One region of the Exiguobacterium acetylicum genome, then DNA from elsewhere that is predicted to be linked to it. Evidence: a T-box and tRNA genes for the amino acid it is inferred to sense, from the RefSeq annotation. Region 1 holds a T-box; the other regions hold tRNA genes.

Region 1 (5,663 bases):
TTTAGAATACGCACGTCACCGGCGTTTACGTCAGACCGCATCACTCCGGTCACTCGTTCGCGAGAACCAGTTGCATAAATCAGATTTGATTTATCCGATTTTCGTCGCTGAAGGCGAAGACATTAAACGCGAAGTCAGTTCGATGCCTGGCGTCTTCAACTTATCACTCGATCATCTGACGGCTGAGATTGAAGAAGTCGTCGCACTCGGAATCGAATCTGTCATTTTATTCGGTGTCCCGCACGACCACTTGAAAGACGAGCAAGGATCAGGTGCGTTTCACGATCACGGGATCGTTCAAGAAGCGACACGTCTCGTCAAGAAGGTTGCTCCGCAGCTAACGGTCATCGCCGACACATGCTTATGTGAATATACGTCGACAGGTCACTGTGGGATTGTCGCCGACGGTACGGTCGATAATGATGCGTCATTACCGCTTCACGTCAAGACAGCGATCTCACAAGCCCGAGCAGGTGCCGACGTCATCGCGCCATCATCGATGATGGACGGATTCGTCGCAGCCATTCGTCAAGGATTAGACGAGAACGGCTTCAGCCATATTCCAGTCATGAGCTATGGTGTTAAATATGCGTCTGCTTATTACGGTCCGTTCCGTGATGCAGCGAACTCGGCACCGGGAGAAGGCGACCGGAAAGGTTATCAAATGGATCCAGCAAACCGTCGCGAAGCGTTCCGCGAAGCAACAGCGGACGTCGATCAAGGAGCTGACTTCATGATCGTCAAACCTGCGCTTGCGTTCATGGATATCATTCGGGATGTGCGCGAGCGAATTGATCTGCCGATCGTCGCGTATAACGTATCGGGTGAGTATGCGATGGTCAAAGCCGCTGCCTTGAACGGCTGGATCGACGAAGAACGAATCGTCCTTGAGACGATGCTTGGCTTTAAACGAGCAGGCGCTGATTTAATCATCACCTATTTCGCAAAAGACATTTGTCGTTACCTGGAGGGGTCGAAATGAGCTTAATTAACCAGAACTCAAAATCAAAAGAAGCATTCGAGCGGGCACTCCCGCTCATGCCGGGTGGTGTCAACAGCCCGGTCCGTGCTTATAAATCGGTCGGGATGACACCGATTTTCGCAGATCATGCGAAAGGATCGAAGCTCTATGACATCGACGGAAAAGAGTATATCGATTACGTCTTGTCATGGGGACCAATGATTCTTGGTCATGCCGATCCAATCGTCACGTCAGCGATCCAAGAACAAGCGACACGTGGCTGGAGCTACGGGACACCAACGGAAATCGAATCAGCGATGGCGGAAGTCGTCATCAGTCGTGTGCCGTCAGTCGAAGTCGTCCGGATGGTCAACTCAGGAACAGAAGCGACGATGGCAGCGCTTCGTCTCGCGCGTGGTTACACAGGTCGGACGAAAATCCTCAAGTTCGAAGGCTGTTACCATGGTCACGGCGACTCGCTCTTGATCAAAGCAGGTTCAGGTGTCGCGACACTCGGATTACCAGATTCACCAGGCGTTCCGGCGCAAATCGCGAGCATGACGCTGACGGTTCCATATAACGATTTGGACGCTGTCCGGATCGCGTTCGAAAAACACGGCGACGATATCGCTGGTGTCATCGTCGAACCGGCTGCTGGGAACATGGGCTTCGTGCCACCAGAACCGGGCTTCCTCGAAGGCCTACGGGAGATCACGTCGGAAAACGGCGCCTTATTGATCTTTGACGAAGTCATGACCGGTTTCCGTGTCGGATTCCACTGTGCCCAAGGACATTTCGGTGTCACACCGGACATCACGTGTCTCGGTAAAGTCATCGGTGGCGGCATGCCAGTCGGTGCTTACGGTGGACGTCGTGACATCATGGAGCAGATCGCACCACAAGGTCCAATCTATCAAGCGGGTACGTTATCCGGAAACCCACTCGCGATGGCAGCAGGTCTAGCGACATTGACACAATTGAAACCAGAACACTATCAAGAGTTCGACCGGAAAGCGAGCCGTTTGTCGGAAGGCTACCTGAACGCTGCAGCGAAATACAACATTCCGCTGACGACGAACCGTGCAGGCGCGATGTTCGGTGTCTTCTTCACGGATGAACGTGTCACGAACTTCGAAAAAGCGAAAACGTCGAACCTTGAGATGTTCCGTTCGTATTATCAAAAGATGGCGGCGCGTGGTGTCTTCTTACCACCGTCACAATTCGAAGGTCTCTTCCTGTCGATCGCCCATACGGATGAAGACATCGAGCGGACGATCGAAGCCGTCGAATTGACGTTCAAGGAACTCCAAGTTGAATTTGGTCGTTAAGCAGTTCTTGACGATTACTTGAACTCTCGGCTAAAATGAGTAAAGAAGAAAATGGCAACAGCGATGACGGGAAGAGTAGTCCTGTATTCGTACCGGTGTAGAGAACACATCCTTGGCTGAAAGATGTGACGGGCGAACAGGAGGAAGGTCACCCCACGAGCTGGTATCGTGAGTCTTACGAGCGATATCCGTCCTCCACACGTTACGTGGCTAGAGGGCATCCGATTTTGGGTGAACTAAGGTGGTACCGCGGAAAAAAGCAACGGCTTTCTTTCGTCCTTAGCATAGGACGAGAGAAGCCGTTTTTATTATGGACAAAAAGGAGCGATCAGGATGCAGGAATTATCAATGCCAACGAAGTATGATCCGCAGGCAACGGAAGAAAAATGGTACGACTTTTGGGTGAAAGGTGACTATTTCAAAGCCGACCAGGATCCAGAGAAAGAGCCGTACACGATCGTCATTCCACCACCGAACGTCACAGGTAAATTACACCTGGGTCACGCGTGGGACACGACGTTACAAGACATGCTGACACGGATGAAACGGATGCAAGGATTCGACGTTCTTTATCTACCAGGAATGGACCATGCCGGTATCGCGACGCAAGCAAAAGTCGAACAAAAACTGCGGGCAGAAGGACAATCACGTCTTGAAATGGGTCGTGAGAAATTCCTCGAGCAATCATGGGCATGGAAAGAAGAGTACGCGTCAACGATCCGTGCACAATGGGCAAAACTTGGTCTTGGACTCGATTATTCGCGTGAACGCTTCACGCTCGACGAAGGCTTGTCGGAAGCGGTTCAAGAAGTCTTCGTGAAACTTTACGAAAAAGGCTTGATCTACCGCGGCGAATACATCGTTAACTGGGACCCAGCGACGAAAACAGCGATCTCGGATATCGAAGTCATCTACAAGGATATCGAAGGTGCGTTCTATCACTTCAGCTATCCACTAACGGACGGTTCAGGTCACGTTGAACTCGCGACGACACGTCCTGAGACGATGCTCGGTGATACAGCGATCGCCGTGAACCCGAAGGATGAGCGTTATGCTCACCTCGTCGGAAAAACGATCACGTTACCAATCGTCGGTCGCGAGATTCCGATCGTTGCCGATGACTATGTCGACATGGAGTTCGGTACAGGTGTCGTTAAGATCACACCAGCACACGACCCGAACGACTTCGAAGTCGGTAACCGTCACGAGTTACCACGTGTCCTCGTCATGAATGAAGATGGAACGATGAACGAGAACGCAGGGAAATACGAAGGCATGGATCGTTTCGAATGCCGGAAACAAATCGTTGAAGATTTAAAAGCAGAAGGTGTTCTAATCAAAATCGAACCACACTTGCACTCTGTCGGTCACTCGGAGCGTTCAGACGCGATCGTTGAGCCGTATCTCTCACTCCAATGGTTCGTTAAAATGGAGCCACTCGCGCAAAAAGCACTCGAGGAGCAACAAGGGCCAGACAAGGTCAACTTCGTTCCACAACGCTTTGAAAACACGTACGTTCGCTGGATGGAAAACATCCGTGACTGGTGTGTCAGCCGTCAACTCTGGTGGGGACACCGGATTCCGGCTTGGTACCATAAAGAAACAGGCGAAGTCTACGTTGGCAAGGAAGCACCAGCCGATATCGAGAACTGGGAGCAAGACAACGATGTCCTCGATACATGGTTCTCTTCAGCGCTTTGGCCGTTCTCGACGATGGGGTGGCCGAATACGGACGCTGCTGATTATCAAAAATACTTCCCGACATCGACACTCGTTACGGGTTATGACATCATCGCTTTCTGGGTCTCACGGATGATCTTCCAATCGTACGAATTCACAGAACAACGTCCATTCCAAGATGTCTTGATCCACGGATTGATTCGTGATTCGGAAGGACGCAAGATGTCGAAATCCCTCGGGAACGGAATCGACCCGATGGATGTCATCGAGAAGTATGGTGCCGATTCTCTTCGTTGGTTCCTAACGACAGGATCAACGCCAGGGAACGACCTCCGCTTCTACTGGGAAAAGATCGAAGCAACATGGAACTTCTCGAACAAATTGTGGAACGCAAGCCGTTTTGCCTTGATGAACATGGATGGTCTAACGTTTGATCAGATCGATTTGACAGGCGAGAAGTCACTCGCAGATAAATGGATTCTGACACGCTTACAGACGACGATCGACGATGTGACGCGTCTGTCGGACAAATATGAGTTTGGTGAAGCGGGACGTATTCTCTATCACTTCATCTGGGAAGACTTCTGTAACTGGTACATCGAGATGGCGAAATTACCACTCAACGGGGAAGATGAAGCAGCGAAGCAGACGACACGTTCGGTTCTTGCCTATACGCTCGACCGGATCATGCGTCTGATGCACCCATTCATGCCGTTCATCACGGAAGAGATCTGGCAACACTTACCGCATGAAGGCGAGACGATCACACGTGCTGCATGGCCAACACGCGAGGCATCACTCGACTTCCCGGAAGCTGTTCCAGCATTCGAAGCAGTTCAGAACGTCATCCGTTCGGTTCGTAACATCCGCGCGGAAGTGAACGCACCGATGTCGAAACAGATCCAACTGTTCATCTCGACGAATGACGCACGTGTTCAAGACGACTTGTCGTCAAATAGCTCGTACTTGCAAAAGTTCACGAACGCGTCTGAACTCCGGATCGAAGAACAGATGCCAGCGCCAGAAAAAGCAATGAGTGCGATCGTAACGGGAGCAGAATTGTTCATCCCACTCGCGGACTTGATCAACATCGAGGAAGAAATCGCGCGCTTGAACAAGGAACTCGTCAAGTATACGAAAGAAGTCGAACGGGTCGAGAAAAAACTCAACAACCCTGGCTTCGTCGGCAAAGCACCAGCACATGTCATTGATGAAGAAAAAGCGAAGGCACTTGATTATACGGAAAAACGTCAAGCTGTCGAAGCACGCATCAACGAACTCTCACACTAATTACAGCAGTGGCTCAAGTCTCCTTGAGCCACTTTTTTTAAAGGAGCGAACAGCATGAGGACGCGAGAAGATGTATTGGAATGGTTATCGAGCTTACTAGCATTCGGCGTCAAACCGGGTCTTGAACGGATGCAGGCGATGTTACTGGAATTACAGATTGACCCGGACGCGATTCCAACGATTCATGTCGCTGGCACGAACGGAAAAGGATCGACGGTTGCGTTCTTACGTGAGATGGGAATTGCGGAAGGATTACGAATCGGAACGTTTACGTCGCCGTATATCATTCAGTTCGAGGAACGGATCATGTTGAACGGGGTGCCGATTGCAGAAGACGATCTCGTTACAGCTGCGATCGCTGTTCAAGCGGCCATCGGGCGCATCAATCCGATACTCGGTACGGT
Region 2 (5,663 bases), 1.5 Mb from region 1:
AAGAAGAACAATTCATAGACGACAGGAACGATAATGAGTGTTAACAACGTAGAGGTCGTTAATCCACCGATGACCGTCAAGGCAAGACCTTTTGAGATCAATGTTCCTGAAGAAGTGGTTAATGCGAGAGGCACCAATGCCATGATTGTTGCAAATGCGGTCATCAGGATTGGGCGTAATCGCGTTTTACCAGCTTCAATCAATGATTCGCGAATCGGCATACCGCGTCCGACGTTTTGACCGATGCGGTCGACGAGAACGATTGCGTTCGTGGTGACGATTCCGATCAACATCAGGAAGCCGATCATGACACTGACAGACAATGGTTCATTTGCAAGGAAGAGCGTGACGAGTGAACCAATCGGAACAAAGATCAGAGAGGACAAGATGATGAATGGAATCCGAGCTTTTCCGAACGTAATCAACATTGTCAGGTAAACAAGTCCGATTGCAACGACAATCGCAATTCCGAGTGATTGGAAGATTTCGACCGTATCGTCATTTCCGCCACCACTTGTCAGTGAGACACCGTCTGGTAAATCGATTTTTTCGACGTCAGCTTTTACGGCATTCGATACGTTTTGAACGTCGTCTCCTTTGACTTGTCCAGATACGCGAGCATATACTTTTCCGTCGAGTTTCTGAATCGATGTGAAGGTCTCGACTTCATTGACGTTCGCGACATCTTTTAAAGCGACAGGACCGTTTGCTGAGAAGAGTTGGACGTCTTCGAGATCTTCTTTCGAGACGAGTCCTTCTTCATAAGATAATTGTACGTCTTGATCCTTATTATCGAGATTGAGCGTTCCGACCGTGACTGGCTTCGTTTGATCGTTGACGGTACCGAGAATCTGGAAACCAGATAGTCCGCGATCACTTGCTTTCTCAGGATCGATTTCTACGAGATACTGCTTTTGTTTTTCGCTGAAGTTGTTCGTGATATATTTCAAATCATTATTTTTCGACATGTTATCCTCGACGAGTTTTGCCGCCTCTTGAAGGGCTTCGAGATCGTTCGAGAACAAGTCGACATCGACGTTGTTATTCGATGGAGGACCACCTGTCGATAGTTCAGCCACACTGATTTTGACATCGACGTTTTCATCTTGAGCAATGTCTTCCATCTGTGTCTCAAGTGATTTGATCGTTTTCTCGACGTTTACGCCGTCTTTTAGATTCAAGAAGTAACTTGCTTTATTATCGAGACGTAAGCCTGTCGTGAAGTCACGCGCTCCGACAGAAGTCGTCACGTCAGCAATGGCTTTTTCTTTATCAAACATTTTTTCCATCTCAAACGAGACGTCACTTGTTTTTTCAAGTGATGTGGCAGCCGGAAGTTCAAGCGATGCCGTCAAGGTCTTCGATGCTTCGTTCGGAATGAACGTAAAGCCGAGACGCGGTACGATCGCTAGGGAACCACCGAGAAGGATGAACGATACGACCAAGATGATCGCCTTGTGCGAGAGTGATTTTTCAATCAGCTTGCCATACCAACGTTGGAGAGCACCTTCTTTTTCTTCTGCTGGTACCTTTTTGAAGGCAAATTTCGCGAGAATCGGTACGATCGTGATCGCAACGAGTAGTGAAGCAAGTAATGAGAAAATAATCGTCAAAGCGAACGGTAAGAAGAACTTACCAGTAATCCCACCGACAAATCCAATCGGCAGGAAGACGACGACGGTCGTCAGCGTCGATGACGTGATTGCTTTTAGAATCTCTTTTGTCGATTGTTCGATGATCTCATCCGTCATACCGGATTCGGATTTTCGGACGCGCCGGAAGATGTTCTCGATGACAACGATACTATCATCGACGACACGACCGACTGCAACAGCCATCCCACCAAGTGTCATGATGTTCAGGGAGATATCTTGCCAGTTCAAGAAGATAGCGGCGATGAGTAATGACAATGGAATCGAGACGATGGCGATGATCGTCGCGCGGATGTTCCGCAAGAATAAGAGTACAGCGAGTGATGCGAAGAGGGCACCAAGTAATCCTTCTTTGACGAGTGTCGCAACGGACTCCTCGATATCCTTCGCTGAATCAATCCCAATCGTATAGTCGACTTGGTCGTCATATTTATTGAGGATCTTCGTGACTTCATCTGCGATTTCGACCGTATTGGCATCTTGTTTTTTCGTGATCGCCATTGATAAGGAATCTTTTAAATCGTAACGTGTTTTTTCACTTTGTTGTGAGACGGCTTCGATTTTTGCGATATCCTCTAGGCGAATCGGTTCTGCAGGTTCAGAAGCCTGATCTGCAGCTGCACCACCTGTTGTACTTGGTGGTCCTTGCGTTGCACCTTGTGGTGGACCGCCAGCAGATGAACCACCTGTTTGACCGTTACTTGATGAACTAGCCGCACCTGCAGCAGGTGTCAATTGTAGATTTTTTAGTTTATCTAGATTTTCTAATTTTTCCTCAACGCGAATCGGAATTTTCGAATCGTTTTCTGATAGCTGACCAGATGGGAACGAGACATACTTTCCATTGATTTGTTCCTTGATGCTTGAGAGCGAGAGACCCGCTTCCGTCGCTTTTTCCTTATCGACGGTGATTTGAACGAGATCATCCTTATAGCCACCAACCGACACGCTGTTGATGCCTGGAATCTTATTAAGTTCAGGTTCGATATCTTCCTTTAGAATTTTTTCGATGTTTTTGCCATCTTTGCTAAAGAAAGAGATATTATAGATCGGGAACGATCCAAAGGACAGACGATTTAATTTCGTCGTTGCTTCCTCCGGTAGATTCGCATCTTGGATGGCAGCATCGATTTGTTGTTCCACCTTATCCATATCAGTATCGAATGGGAATTCGATGTTTAAGATACCGATACTTTCATAAGAAGAGCTTGTTAGCTTGGTAGCCCCTTCAATTCCCTTAAGGGAAGTTTCAAGCTTTGAGACGACTTGTTTATCGACATCGTCAGGTGATGCACCAGGGTAAACCGCTTCGATTGAAATCTGAGGAAACTCGATTTCCGGGAACTGATCGACTTTTAATTGTGAGAAGGAATACACGCCTCCTAAAATCAATAGGATTGCAATGATGAAGACAGCAACCGAGTTCTTCAAACTAAATCGGGTTAAAAAGTTCATATGAACGCTCCTTTCTTTTTATATGTGCTTATTTACATAGTAGAGGACACTCATAGAACCCGCAACTTTAAAACTGTTTTTATTTGAAAAGATCTTTTTGAAAAAAGATAATTTTTTTTATGAAAAAGGCTTTACACTTTTCGATATGCTGCTATAATAAAAACATACCCAGTAACAACACAGCATGATTCTGTAGCTCAGCTGGGAGAGCGCTACCTTGACAGGGTAGAGGTCGCTGGTTCGAGCCCAGTCAGAATCATACCGAAATCGTTCCTTTTCGAAGGGGCGATTTTTTTGCGTTAAAAAAACTATTCCCGAAATCAATCAGGAATAGTTGGAAAGGAGGTAAATTGTTTTATTGAATTTCGAGATGAAGATCGCCACGCTTCGTCCACCCTGCGACAGTCGTCAATCGATAGAAGACGAGCGTCAAGACACCAGGTAGAACGACACCAGTCAAGAAGAAGACGAGGAACGCCTGAGGACCTTGGTTGACGAAGATATTAAGTGGAGCAATCATCGAATTTAATCCAAGTCCTGCGAGTTCGTACGGTACTTTCAAAGAGAGAAGAAGCGTCGCGACAGGAGCTGAAATCATCGCTGCGAGAAACGGTGCAACGACAAGACGTGGATTTTTAACGATATTCGGGAATTGTACTTTAGGTGTTACAAAGAATGAAGCAATCAAACCACCTGGATCCGTCTGACGGTATGCCATTAACGTGAAGCCGACGAATTGAGCGGAACAGCCAATGAGTGCAGCGGCACTTGCTACAGGATCAAGTTGCAAAGCGATAGCGAGTGCAGCGGACGAAGCAGGAGACATCAATAAGACACTAAAGATGAGTGCAATGACAAGAGAAGTTGCGATTGGAGATGATTCAACGGATGCTGTGATCATGGCACTGAATTTTGTAAGGAGTGGTGTCGTGACGGCAGCAGCACCGATTCCAGTCACGCCGCCAGCAAGGACAGCGCTCATCGGGATGACCATCATGTCAAATTTCGTTTTTCCAGTCATGCGTTTTCCGACGTATACAGCGACGGCAGCTGCGAGTAACGCACTGATCGGCTGACCGGGTACAAGAACGAGTCCAGAAGCAGTTGATTGAAGCGCGGCACCACCAATCGTTGCTGCGATCATCGCGCTGAACAGGACAAGTGTGTTTCCTCCGAGCTGAAAGGCAATACCGGCACCAAGTGCAGGGGCGAGTAGTACTTTTGCGACACCACCAATCGTCAGTAGCATTTGGATATGTAGAAGATTTCCGAGTGTCTCAATCAGGAGTCCGACACCGAGTGTTACAAGAACGGCATTTGCCATTCCAGCTGATACTTTTACCATTCGATCCATCGCATATTCTTTCAACGTTGTCATCCTCTCTCTATCTATCTCTATTTTTTGCCATGAAAAAAGCCTATCCGTTTTTGGGATAGGCGCCACTCATTCTGTGCGGGCGCCTCATTCGATGCATCGAAAGAAGGGCCCAAAAATCATTTCCGTTTCATCATCGGAAAAGTTTTCAGTCCCTCATGCATAGAATAATCAGTCGTCCGGCTTGGTTAAATAACTGTTGCGTCGGAATCATTCGATCGTGCCCCTCTCTGTGAATTTTTCTAAGCCTAACACGCTCTTGACTAATAATCAATATTTTCTGACAATTTATTTTTTCCTGAAATCTGACAGGAATTCACGGTATCATCGGGAAATCCTAATGTACCAACAATGGAGGCGTTTACATGAAAGTGATGCTTTTTACAGACATTCATGGCAATGCATCAGCTTTGCGTGCAGTATTGTCCTATCTTGATCAACAACCAGAGATCGATGCCGTCTATTGTCTCGGTGATCTTGTCGGCATTGGACCAGAACATAATGAAGTCATTGAACTATTGAAGCAACGACCTGATATTCAAACGATTTCTGGGAACCATGATGAATGTGTCCTTGCTTTAATCCATGGGGAGACCTATCCCGATAGTTACCGCCATGCGAAAGAGCATCACCAATGGATCGCGGATACGTTGACACAAGAGAATCAAAAGTATTTGGAACGTTTACCGCGTGTTTTAAATGTCACGCATCAGGAACAATCGATGCACCTGACGCACTATGCTTATGCCGATCAGACGAAGAAGATTGGTGAAGAACCCTTAAAGCAAGCAATGGATGGAACAAAAGACAACTTATCCGTCTTGTTTGCTGGAAATGAGGCGCGGATCATTGGCTTCGGTCATCATCATCCAGCGCAACATGTCGAGACAGAGCAAACGCTCTTTATTAATCCAGGTGCACTTGGATGTCAGGAAACAGCTATTGCTCCAGTAGCAATCATTGATTGGGAGAAGGATCAAGTCCGTTCAGAAATCCTGAAGCTTTCATATGATGATCGACCATTTTTAGACGTCCTCAATACGACGGAGATGCCGGAACGTGAGTTGATGCGCCGACTCTTCTTCGGTAGTAGAACATGAAAAAACCTTCATGAGTAGTTCATGAAGGAATTTAATCAAGACGACAGTTTTGTCATGATTGAGATGAGACATACGACAATC
Region 3 (5,663 bases), 1.5 Mb from region 1:
TCGTCAGGATGCTTCTCCACTAGTTCGTCGATGAATAGCCGAATGCGTTGCGACGCTTCGTTGTTCGTTTCACCTCCATACGGATTTTCATTCGGATGTTGCCATACATACGTGACCGCTCCTTGAAAATCGTCAAGCTCTCCCGGTGCTAGTAATCGCTCTCGTAGTTCCTCTACCTCAATGATTGGGTGTTGACGTGCCTCCGCGAGTGGCGCGATCGTCTCGATTGCCCGTCGATACGGGCTGCTGTAAAATCTGTCGATTGGAATTTCTTGAAAGGTTTCAAGTAAACGTATCGCATCTGCCTGTCCTGTATCGGAAAGTGGACGTGCTCGCTCATCTGGTGAGTATGTCGAATGTGCGTGCCGTACGAAATAGAGTGTCGTCATGTTTTGAATTTCCCCTTTATTGGTGTGTCCAGCGGTATCCGATTCCGCGAACTGTTTCCAGATGCTGTTCAATCGGAAAACCGCAAACCCGTAGTTTTTCTCTTAAATGTCTGATATGCGAGTCGATCGTCCGCTCGTCTACAGCCGCTTCCGCTCCCCATAACATCGTCGTTAGTTGATCGCGCGTCCAAACACGTCGTGGAGAATCTAAAAATACACCTAACAACTCAAATTCCGTTTTCGTTAACGAAATCTTTTGTTGGAGGTAACTACAACGATAGCTTTCCCGGTCATAGGATAGACCATCGTACTGTTGCTGTAATAAAACTTCCATCCGTCCGATCAGTTCCCCTTCTTGAATCGGTTTTGATATGTAATCATTCGCTCCTACTTCTCGTGTCCGAATGATGTCTTCCCGTTGATTCCGCGCCGTAACCATTAAGATCGGGATGTTAGAGTGTTCTCGAATGAGACGACAACATGTCCAGCCATCCATATCCGGCATCATGACATCTAGTAAAATCAGGTCGAATACGTGCTGACGGCAGAGATCAAGAGCTTGTTGCGCAGAATCCACAAGCTGACACGTGTACCCATACGGCTGAATATACAGTTTGAGCAGTTCAAGCATCCTTGGTTCATCATCTACGATCAATACATGCGGCATTTTATTTCTCCTTCCACTGCAGTGTCACTTGTGTTCCATGTCCAAGTTGACTCTTAATGTTCAATTCTGCTCCATGTGTCTGAGCAATTGCTTCAACGATGGAGAGTCCGATTCCAGTTCCTCCATGTTTTCGAGAACGAGATGCTTCCGTTCGGTAGAGCCGTTTCGTTACATGAGGTAAAGATTCTGCAGCGATCCCTTCTCCTGTATCTTCGATTTGAATGAAAGCCCCTACTGCGTTGACACCATAACGAACGATGATTTTTCCCGACGACGTATGTCGCCGTGCATTTTCAACGATATTCACGATCATCTGGCGGAGCTGCTGAGCGTCACCCATCACTTCTATTCGCTCACCTTCTATCTCGAACGAAACATTTTCTTGTTCGATATCCAGGCGCATCAATCGTATCACTTGATGAATCAAGTCTTCGACATCGACAGGTTTTCGTTCCATCATAAAAGCATTGGCATCAATGCGTGCTAACCAAAATAATTGCTCAATCCATTCATTCATTTGCTGACTTTCTTCTCGAATGATCGTAACGTAGCGTTGTTGCTCATCCGGCGTCAACGTTTGACGTTCGAGAATGTCCGCGTATCCCTTTATATATGTCAATGGTGTTCGTAGTTCATGAGATACGCTTGCTAAAAATTCGGATCGTTCCCGATTCAAAAAATCGAGATCTTGTTTTAATTGCTGAATCGAACGCGCCAATTGTCCCAGTTCGTCTTGTCGATCAATCGGCAACGCTCCATCTTCCCCATCTAATAGACGTGCCGTCGCTTTTTCCATTTGAACCAGCGGACGAGAGATGAGTCGGGTCGTCCAAATGCTTGCCGCACCTGCTAATAAAAGTGCGAGCAGACCCACTTGGAAAAACTGCTGTTTCAACGGATTAAGTACGTGATCCACGATTGCTTTAGAAGCGAACATGAAAACATGACCCTGATGTTTCCCGTCGATGGTGATGGGACTGTCCGTCATTAAAAAGTCACGCATCCTCACGATTTTTCCTTGTTGACGGTAATCGAAATCCGTATGCTCTAGCACACTTTTCATCTCATTCGACAAAGGTCGTGACGCTTCGAGTCGTTTTCCATCTGCATCAGTGATCACTACAGTAAACGATGAATCTGCTTCCATCATGCTGACATGGCGCATCGTCGTTTGGTCATAGGAATCGACAAGGACATCACGATGGGTATTTCCTCGGTTCAGTAAACCGTCCACTACTTCCTGCGTTCGTGTTTGAGACAACTGATAATACAACGTCCCAAACAACACACTGCCACAAATTAAAAATGCCGCAAGCACGATTCCTCCGACCGAGTATGAAATACGACGCATGACATTTCCTCCCTTTCTCTTCACTTTAGTATAGCGAAAAAAAACACGATCGACGCAGGCAAACGAAACTGTCACCTCATCTGCACACGATTTGCACATACGCTGGGTATAGTAAAAAAGACTAGTGAATTCAGGAGGGTTTTATTATGAAAAAATCATTGACGTTAACCGCACTGGCTCTTAGTTCTACGCTTTGGCTCGGTGCATGCGGATCCGCTTCAAATGACGAAGGAAGCAATAGCGACTCACACGACATGTCTCATGGAGATATGATGCATTCGAGTGATGGAAAGATACCGTCTGGTCTAAAGGAAGCCAGTGATCCGACTTATCCGAAAGGAAGCAACGTCACGTTGACGACGAATCATATGGATGGAATGAACGGAGCTAAAGCAACGATTGCGGGAGCTTATGATACCGTCGTCTATGCGATTAGTTACAAACCGACTACTGGTGGAAAGATAGTGAAAAATCATAAATGGGTCATTCAGGAAGAACTCGATCCCGTTCCAACTAAGCCACTGCAAGTTGGTGATAAAACGACTGTCAAAGCGGATCATATGAAGGGTATGGATGGAGCTAAAGCGACGATTGACGAAGTAAAAGAAACGACGGTTTATATGGTGAACTATGAACCGACGGACGGTGGAGAGATGGTGAAAAATCATAAATGGGTCACAGAGGATGAGATAAAGAAATAATAAAAAAAGCCCGCTTTTCCTTTAAAGGAGAAGCGGGCTTTCGGTATGATTCTGACTGGGCTCGAACCAGCGACCTCTACCCTGTCAAGGTAGCGCTCTCCCAGCTGAGCTACAGAATCATGTTTGCAGTACGTTATGTACTTGCTAGGACATGTATTAATATATCAAGAAACTAAAAGGCTGACAAGTCTTTTTCTGAAAAAAAAATAAAAAAAATTTAAAATGGGGGAATCCACCCCGCTTCCCCCATTTTGAATGACTTACAGGAAGGTTGATACTCGATCAATCGGTAAACGTAGTGCCGGACGTTTTTTCGCATCTTCAACCGCTTTTCCGACAGCAATCAGCATGACTGGTACATACCGTGACTCGGTGATGAACGTTTCCGCAAAACGTTGATGATCAAATCCACCCATTGCAAGTGTTGATAATCCACGCGCTTCTGCCGCAAGCATCAATTGCATCGCAGCAAGGCTCGCATTCGACATAGCCGCGTCGCGTCCATACGCCTCACTTTGATAAGCGCCTTCTACCTGTGCCTTGATCGAATCAAACAGATCCTCTGTCATGCCACCTGCTTCCACTGCTGGACCGTACACTGGATTATAGTTTCGATTAGCTTGAACATCACCTAAGATCGCAATGACTGCTGAAGCCGAAGTGATAGCCGGCTGATTGTATGCGATCGGTGCAAGCTGCTGCTTCGCTTCTTCCGAATGAAAGACCGTGAAATGCCAGTGTTGCAAATTCCAAGCACTCGGCGCGGCTGTCGTCCACTCTAATAGTTCTTCTACTTCCTGTTTTGAAAGCTTGAACGTTTCGTCGTAATGACGAACGGAACGTCTTTCTGTTAAGACACGCATTGTATCAAGTGTTGCCTGTGTCATGTGTAAATCCCCCTTATCATTATCAGATTACTTAGATATCGTAGCATGTCTTATTTTCATTGTCCTCTATCAATACTTCAAACGAATCCACTGTTATAAAACAATAGTTGACATTCAACTTCTGTACTAATACAATAAAATCAAGAAAAAAAATCATTGCGTTTACTTTGAAGGAGGAAAAACACATGGAACAACCCCTTTACCAAGAAGCATCTGCTGCATTCTATCGTGAGCTTCCCGTCAAGACGTGTGCCCATTGCGGAAAAGAGATGGATGAACAATGTGAATCCTATCAAACGGAATGCGATGAGTGTGCTGTAACAGAACACTAAATAATACATGAAACAATCACTTACTTAGTGGTTGTTTTTTTATTTCTTTTAAACTCTTTCTAAATAAATCAATATTTTTTAGAAAAATCGATTTTACGTCATCTTTTTGTCATCTGTTTGTTACAAAAGAAACAGTCAGAATGTTACATTATCTGTATATGATATTTTTGACAAAAGGAGCGACAGACAACGATGGATCCATTTACCTCAAGCCACGCTAGCGAACTCGGTCCACGACCGCGTACAAAAAAAAGAAAGTTTTTCCCTCGGTTTTTCTTACTTCTCACACTGGTCTTTCTCGGAGTTGGGGGATATGTCGCTTACCGATATGTTTTTACTCCTGAACAACATTCCATTACGACAGGTAAATCCATTACTGAAGTGCCTGTCGTCAATATGGAAAAAGCACGCGTGGAAAAATGGAATGGTGTGACGAAAAAAGTCGCTTATTTAACATTCGAGGATGGTCCATCCGCATTAACACCGGACTTACTTCGAACATTGGATCAACTTCAGACTCGTGCCACTTTCTTTTATCTCGGAACACAAGTAGATGCTTTTCCACAAGAAGTCAAAGCTGCTGCTAAAGCTGGACACTATATCGGATTACACGGGGAAACACACGATTACGATACATTGTACGAAAAAGGAAAGTATGTCTCAGAGATGCAAAGTGTTCAGAAGAAAATCCATGAGTTAACGAAGCTAACACCACATTTGACACGACCACCTTATGGCTCTGATCCCGGCATCACAAAAAAAATGGCATCTGCCATTCATTCAGCAGACTTCCGTGTGTGGGACTGGTCGATCGATTCAATGGACTGGTATTACAAAGATAGTGCAAAAGAAGTTGCGAATACAGTCATTCGGCGAGCAGAGCGTCCGTTTGAAATCATTCTCTTACATGAACAACCACAAGCCATCAAAGCACTTCCAGCCATTGTTGCCGGACTTCAGAAAAAAGGCTATCAATTCGCGATTTATGATGAAGATTTCCATATTCCGTACAACTTCGCGCAACACTCGAATTTATAAGGAGTTACTATCCAGATGAAAAAAACATTCGTAGCAGTACTGTTCCTGTCGAGCTTTGGACTCGCTGCCTGTTCCAACGATTCACCAACCTCTCTTCATGAACAGCTAGAGCAACAAGTCAAAGGTGAAGAGAAAGCATTCACGCTAGCTGATCAACGTGCTCGTAAGGACGAAATTTCAGTTAATACGTATCAAGCCGTTCTTGATGCAGGTGCTGAAGAAATCAAACGCTCTCAAAATGAACGAGAGGAATTAGAAGCCTTAAATGACGAACGGCTTGCTTTATTGAAACAAGAAG

Evidence for each region. A T-box is a leader RNA that pairs with one kind of tRNA and senses whether it is charged. The one in region 1 lies ahead of K7G97_RS11885 (valine--tRNA ligase), so its partner is inferred to be a tRNA-Val.
Region 2: it has a tRNA-Val gene. The T-box ahead of K7G97_RS11885 (valine--tRNA ligase) is inferred to sense a tRNA for this amino acid. The anticodon was not compared.
Region 3: it has a tRNA-Val gene. The T-box ahead of K7G97_RS11885 (valine--tRNA ligase) is inferred to sense a tRNA for this amino acid. The anticodon was not compared.

Annotation. Positions count from the first base shown of each region.
Region 1 is NZ_CP082333.1:2,268,977-2,274,639, reverse strand. Features, by position in the region: gene hemB (porphobilinogen synthase) at 1-982, shown strand, start outside; gene hemL (glutamate-1-semialdehyde 2,1-aminomutase) at 979-2,289, shown strand; T-box leader at 2,344-2,573, shown strand; gene K7G97_RS11885 (valine--tRNA ligase) at 2,623-5,259, shown strand; gene K7G97_RS11880 (bifunctional folylpolyglutamate synthase/dihydrofolate synthase) at 5,314-5,663, shown strand, end outside.
Region 2 is NZ_CP082333.1:563,618-569,280, forward strand. Features, by position in the region: gene K7G97_RS02935 (efflux RND transporter permease subunit) at 1-3,107, opposite strand, end outside; tRNA gene K7G97_RS02940 (tRNA-Val) at 3,294-3,366, shown strand; gene K7G97_RS02945 (PTS sugar transporter subunit IIC) at 3,463-4,485, opposite strand; gene K7G97_RS02950 (metallophosphoesterase family protein) at 4,848-5,582, shown strand; gene K7G97_RS02955 (hypothetical protein) at 5,618-5,663, opposite strand, start outside.
Region 3 is NZ_CP082333.1:553,989-559,651, reverse strand. Features, by position in the region: gene K7G97_RS02910 (histidine phosphatase family protein) at 1-389, opposite strand, end outside; gene K7G97_RS02905 (response regulator transcription factor) at 406-1,056, opposite strand; gene K7G97_RS02900 (HAMP domain-containing sensor histidine kinase) at 1,058-2,407, opposite strand; gene K7G97_RS02895 (YdhK family protein) at 2,554-3,108, shown strand; tRNA gene K7G97_RS02890 (tRNA-Val) at 3,155-3,227, opposite strand; gene K7G97_RS02885 (nitroreductase family protein) at 3,369-3,995, opposite strand; gene yhfH (protein YhfH) at 4,181-4,327, shown strand; gene K7G97_RS02875 (polysaccharide deacetylase family protein) at 4,739-5,365, shown strand; gene K7G97_RS02870 (YkyA family protein) at 5,381-5,663, shown strand, end outside.